Cohaesibacter gelatinilyticus: one gene and its partner. The protein of the gene in region 1 interacts with the protein of each later gene in a pairwise test. Links are inferred from orthologs where the notes say so. Each region holds a gene or a part of one and is shown on either strand. Other genes may lie near its edges. The genes, in order: sfsA and CRO57_RS13910.

Region 1 (3,109 bases):
AAGAGGCAACGCAGACGGTATCGATCATGCGAATCCCCAATTCCCGAGCAATAATAGCTGCGGGAACCAGACCACCACGGGTGATACATACGATAGCTTTCCAGTCTGCAACGCCTTTCAGACGAAAGGCCAAAGCACGGCTATCACGATGGAATTGCTCCCAATAAACGGGAAAGGCATTGGCAGGAGTTTCACTCATTGCTTTTCTGTCCTTGATCGTTCTTTTCTTTCAATGCGTATCTCTTCTCAAAAAAGGAAAGACCTTCCAGTCAAAGGAACGCGCTCTAAATTTGTGCCTGCCTTTGACCCTTCAGGTCAGCCAGCATGGTCTCAATATCTTCACATGCCGCTTTCAACTTGTCTTGCTCGCGACTACGCAGCACAAGTTTTGTCGCAAAAAGGCCATCTCTCAAATAGGGGTAGGACCCCATCACAACCTCAGGATGACGCTCTTGTGCAATCCGCAAAGGTTCCGCCACTAGCCCCTCGCCAACACCTGTATCGATGGTTTCACTCAATAGCGCGCTATTGGTTCGCAAAGTGGGTGCGATAGCGTCCATCATGGCTTGCATAACCGATGGCACCCCTGCCATCACATGGACATTTTCAAGACGAAAACCCGGTGCACTGGAAACCTTGTTCTCAATCAGGTCTGCACCAAATGGAACACGCGCCATACGCATGCGTGCTTCATTAAGTTCACCCGCCTGATAATGACGGGTGAGAATGTCTACAGCACGCGGATCATGGTCGATCCTCACACCAAAGGCGGTAGCCACGGAATCTGCGGTGATATCATCATGGGTCGGCCCAATGCCACCAGTGGTGAAGAGATAGGTCCAGCATGCACGCATGGCATTGACGGCTTCTACAATCGCATCTGTATCATCCGCAACAATGCGCACTTCTTTCAGGTCAATACCAAGTTGCGTCAGATAATCGGCAATGAAACCGACATTCTTGTCTTTGGTGCGACCCGAGAGGATTTCATCCCCAATTACCAAAACACCTGCCGTTACCAAATCTGCATCCATTGCCATGCTCTCTCGCTTCATCCACTATAGTGGCTTGAGATCGGATGCACTTCGCTTTACCTCATGGGTGCACCCACCACAAGCCCACAATATGCGAGCATATTGCTCCCATAGTCAGCACATTAAAGCATTTAGAGCCAAATGAAACTGCCAACTCCTCTCATCCCTGCCCGCCTTCTTAAACGTTACAAACGCTTTCTTGCCGATATGAAACTGGAGAACGGCGACGTTATCACTGCCCATTGTGCCAATCCGGGCTCAATGATGGGACTGAAAGACGAAGGCAGTCTTTGCTGGCTCTCAAAATCTGACAACCCGAAGCGAAAACTGGCCTATAGCTGGGAACTCATGGAAGTAGATGGGGCCTTGGTCGGAATCAATACCGCCCATCCCAATCGCATTGTTGAAGAGGCCATTCTTGCCGGAGCCATTCCTGAATTGACAGAATATGAGCATGTTCAGAGAGAAGTGAGATATGGTCAAAACAGCCGCATTGATCTGCTCCTTCGCTCAGATGGAAAACGTGATTGTTACGTTGAAGTCAAGAATGTTCATTTGCTTCGCGAGGCTGGTCTGGCCGAGTTTCCCGATTCGGTGACCAAACGCGGTGCCAAACATCTGGCAGAACTTTCCGATATGGTTGAACAAGGCCACCGAGCTGTCATGCTTTACCTGATTCAGAGAACGGATGCACAGCAGTTTGACTTCGCCCGTGATATCGATCCTGCGTATGGAGAGGCCTTCGATAAGGCAATCGAACGAGGCGTTGAGGCTTATGGATATGCTTGCAAAATCACCACGGAAGAGATCACATTGACTGATCCGATACCATTTCGCTCTCAAGGATAAACAAGCACACCAAAAGCGGACAAACAGCTCCACATTTTGTTGCAAACAAGTGCAAGAGGGTTTGCAACCAATCCATATCAGATATATCCATAAAGAAGCACAAGAGCGAAGCATTCTGAATGCGTTAAAGTCTGGAACATACAAGTATGATCAATTACATCCCGGCGCCCACAGGTCCCATGCGTAACACTGGTGATATACATCTTTATGAAGAAGATGGCTTTGCTGGTATGAGAGCCGCTGGTCAACTGGCAGCTACTGCCCTTGATAAGGTTGCCGAATTGGTCAAACCCGGTGTTACTACACAAGAAATTGACGATTTTTTCCGAGCTTTTGGCGAAGAACATAACGCCCTGCCCGCAACGTTGAACTATCGCGGTTACACCAAATTCTGCTGTACATCAATCAACCATGTGGTCTGCCATGGCATCCCCAATAACAAGCCATTGAAGGAAGGCGATATCGTCAATGTCGACATCACCTATATCCTCAATGGCTGGCACGGTGATTCCTCACGCATGTATCCGGTTGGTAAAGTAAAGCGAGCAGCAGAACGACTGATCGACGTGACTTATGATTGTCTGATGATCGGCATTGATATGGCCAAGCCGGGCAACACAACCGGTGACATCGGCGCAGCTATTCAGGAATATGCGGAAAAACAGCGCTGCGGTGTGGTTCGTGATTTCTGCGGCCATGGCCTCGGCCGCCTGTTCCATGATGCCCCCAACATCTTGCATTATGGTCGTAAAGGCGAAGGCGTGACCTTGAAGCCAGGCATGATCTTCACCATCGAACCCATGATCAATCTCGGAAAACCGCATGTAAAGGTGCTTGCTGATGGCTGGACAGCGGTTACACGAGATCGTTCCCTCTCAGCTCAATTTGAGCATTCTCTTGGCATTACAGAAGATGGCTGCGAGATCTTTACCACCTCTCCCGGCGGACTTCATAAGCCTCCTTATTCGAGTGGAACAGCCTGACGGAACCAATATGGCGGGATCTGAGGATACATCTGCAAAACCCCATTATATGGGCCACCGGGAAAGGCTAAGGCACAAATTTCGCCAATCCGGTCCCGAATCTCTGCATGACTATGAGCTATTGGAACTAGTCCTCTTTCGCGCCATCCCCCGCCGCGATATCAAACCACTGGCAAAACAGTTGCTTGAGCGTTTTGGCAGCTTTTCGGAAGTTGTCTCTGCACCAGATCATCTGCTCGAGGA
Region 2 (3,270 bases), on another replicon or contig:
CCGCAAACAAACAAACTTGCCAACAGGCCATTTGAAGCTGGAGCAAAGTCAGGCTGCAGCAGCCATTGGCCAAATCAGCCTTGGCCGAGCTTATGCAGACGCCCTGAACAAGGTAGAGCTGATAGCAGGTCAAATTCTGCTGACATTGGGTGATACCGAAGCACGTCGCCCTTATCTCAATGCTAGGGCCACGCTTGCGACCTTGCTGGAACTGGGCGTTGTACCAATCGTCAATGAAAATGACACGGTCGCCACATCCGAGATCAAATATGGCGACAATGACCGTCTGGCCGCACGTGTAGCCACCATGATCAGCGCCGATTGTCTTGTACTGCTCTCTGACATTGACGGCCTCTATACCGCACCACCGGCATCCAATCCCGATGCCAGGCATCTTCCCGTGATTGAAAAAATCACCCCGGAGATTGAGGCCATGGCAGGCAGTGCCGGATCATCCCTTGCCAAAGGCGGCATGACCACAAAGATTGCTGCTGCAAAAATCGCTGTGAAAGCAGGCACATCCATGGTTATCGCCAACGGTGCTGGCTACAATCCGTTGCAAGCCATTGTCAGTAGCGCAAAATGCAGCTGGTTTTTGGCTAAAGCCAGCCCGATCACCGCCCGCAAACGCTGGATCCATGGCTCACTGGAACCCCATGGAATGATCATGCTGGACGCCGGTGCAGTCAAAGCGCTGCTCTCCGGTAAAAGCCTGCTACCAGCAGGTGTCACCAGACTGGAAGGCGCCTTCTCTCGCGGGGACGCCGTCATTTTAAACGGACCGGATGGAGAAGAAATCGCCCGTGGTCTGGTCGCGTATGATCGAACGGAAGCCGATAAAATTATCGGTCGGCAATCCCATGAGATTGCAGGCTTGCTTGGCTACGATGGTAGAGCCGAAGTCATCCACCGCGATGATATGGTTCTGAGCGAATTCGAAAATAGATAACAGATTTCAGATTTAAGCCTTGAGGGGAACAGGCAAATGAATGACATGACAGGCAATGTGACCGAGATCATGATGACATTGGGTCAAAAAGCTCGAACCGCCGCCCGAGAGCTCGCCAACGCCCCGACAGCACAAAAAAACAAAGCCCTGTCCGAGGCTGCAATTGCTATTCGCGCATCGACCAAGGAAATCCTCGCCGCGAACGCAAAAGATGTCGAAAAAGGCAAGAAGGACGGCATGGCAGCCTCCTTCCTTGATCGCCTGACACTGGATGAGAAACGCATTGACGCCATTGCCCAGGGGTTGGACGCCATTGTCAAACTACCTGACCCTGTTGGCAGTATCATGGCTGGATGGGATCGTCCCAACGGCCTGCATATTGAACGCGTTCGCACCCCCCTCGGTGTGATTGGTGTGATTTATGAGAGCCGCCCCAATGTTACAGCCGACGCAGGTGCCCTATGTCTGAAAGCTGGCAATGCCTCAATCCTGCGTGGTGGCTCGGATAGCTATCATTCCTCTCGTGCCATTCATGCCTGCTTGATGCAGGGCTTGAAAGCCGCGGGCCTGAGCGAGCATTGCGTTCAAATGGTACCAACCACAGACCGCGCAGCTGTGGGAGAAATGCTCAAAGGTCTGGGTGGCAATGTCGACGTGATTGTGCCCCGAGGCGGCAAGGGTCTGGTTGGCCGTGTTCAGGATGAAGCACGCGTGCCGGTCTTCTCACATCTGGAAGGTGTTTGCCATCTCTATATCCATGAAGCAGCGGATGCGGAAAAAGCACTGGCAATCGCCGTCAACGCCAAGATGCGCCGCACCGGAATTTGTGGCGCAGCAGAAACCCTGCTGCTGGATCGCAAGCTCGCGCAAAGCCATGCCAAACCGATTGTAAAAGCCCTACAGGACGCCGGCTGCACTATTCATGGCACCGAGGAAGTAATTGCGCTGACTGATAATGTGGTAGCAGCGAGTGATAAAGACTGGCACACCGAATATCTCTCAGCCGACATCTCTGTGAAACTGGTCGACAATATCGCAGAGGCCATCGATCACATCGCGACCTACAGCTCCTCTCATACAGAGAGCATCATCACTGAGGATGCCAAGGCTGCTAGCCGTTTCCTCAATGAAGTGGATAGTGCCATTGTCATGCATAATGCCTCCACTCAATTTGCCGATGGTGGCGAATTTGGCATGGGCGCCGAAATCGGCATCGCCACCGGCCGCATGCATGCCCGTGGCCCGGTTGGTCTGGAGCAATTAACCAGCTTCAAATATCGCGTTCACGGCACCGGGCAGATTCGTCCATAATTGTGAACGAGAAAGCTGGACCCAAACTCCATGAGCCGATCACCCAATCACGGCACGCGCATTCCACCTATCGAGCCCGGTATGACCATCGGGCTCTATGGAGGCAGCTTCAATCCACCTCATGACGGGCATCGCCATGTCGCATTGACAGGTTTGAAGCGCTTGGAGCTGGACAAGATCTGGTGTCTGGTCACGCCGGGCAATCCGCTCAAGAACAATTCCAGCCTTCCTCGACTGGAAGAGAGACTGGAGCAAACAGCCAACATGATGGATCACCCATCCATCTCGCTGACCGGGCTCGAGCAGCAACTCAGTTCCGGCTATTCCGCCAAGACCATTCTCTGGTTAACCAGGAAATATCCGCAAAATCGCTTTGTTTGGCTCATGGGAGCCGATAATTTGGCCAATTTTCATCATTGGCGGCAATGGAAGCGCATTTTTGCCACTTTACCCATTGCAATCATTGACCGTCCGGGTTACAGCCTGTCGCCTCTTTCTTCCAAGGCAGCCCAGACTTATCAACGCTGGCGCCTGCCAGAAAAAGAGGCGAAAGGCCTATCTGCCAACCGCGGCCCCTGCTGGGTTTTCCTCCATGGACCGCGGTCACATCTGTCATCGACACTGCTGCGCGAAAAGAAGCGCAAGGGTGAGGGCACTGGCAACAGCCTTGATAATGTCACATAGAATGACTTAGATTATAAGAGTCGAGAGATTCGACGGATCAACCTTCGCTCACATTCTTGGCCAGTCTATGGGGGCCATACCGAGCAAGGAATGATCCAGTTTTGGAAAATGAGGTGCATTTGTCCACCGCAACACAAATGGAGACCATGCCCAACGGCCTTTCTCCCCAAGCCCCTGCAACAGATCGCAAGGATCCAGAGCAAGCGCTTACCCTGATCTTGTCGAGCCTGGATGATTCCAAGGCTGAAGACACCCTTTCCATCGATTTGCGCGGCAAGTCTTCTCTTGCCGATTTCATGATCATCAGCTCTGGTCGGTCCCACCGT

The links.
Region 2: the proteins of sfsA (region 1) and CRO57_RS13910 interact in binary tests that used the Escherichia coli proteins (3 or more experiments, as listed by UniProt). The link is inferred for Cohaesibacter gelatinilyticus from one-to-one orthologs.

The regions. Positions count from the first base shown.
Region 1 is NZ_OBEL01000001.1:1,897,943-1,901,051, forward strand. What follows is about bases 253-3,029. They hold sfsA (DNA/RNA nuclease SfsA), read left to right. Parts: upstream 253-1,175; coding sequence 1,176-1,883; downstream 1,884-3,029. Other genes in these bases: CRO57_RS08605 (competence/damage-inducible protein A), read right to left, coding at 285-1,034; map (type I methionyl aminopeptidase), read left to right, coding at 2,030-2,866; radC (RadC family protein), read left to right, coding at 2,877-3,029. Also shown: gpt (xanthine phosphoribosyltransferase), read right to left, coding at 1-199; more of radC, read left to right, coding at 3,030-3,109. UniProt on the Escherichia coli protein: Binds to DNA non-specifically. Could be a regulatory factor involved in maltose metabolism.
Region 2 is NZ_OBEL01000003.1:13,513-16,782, forward strand. Bases 185-3,122 are described here. They hold CRO57_RS13910 (glutamate-5-semialdehyde dehydrogenase), read left to right. Parts: upstream 185-985; coding sequence 986-2,260; downstream 2,261-3,122. Other genes in these bases: proB (glutamate 5-kinase), read left to right, coding at 185-949; CRO57_RS13915 (nicotinate-nucleotide adenylyltransferase), read left to right, coding at 2,291-2,944; rsfS (ribosome silencing factor), read left to right, coding at 3,091-3,122. Outside these bases: more of proB, read left to right, coding at 1-184; more of rsfS, read left to right, coding at 3,123-3,270. UniProt on the Escherichia coli protein: Catalyzes the NADPH-dependent reduction of L-glutamate 5-phosphate into L-glutamate 5-semialdehyde and phosphate. The product spontaneously undergoes cyclization to form 1-pyrroline-5-carboxylate.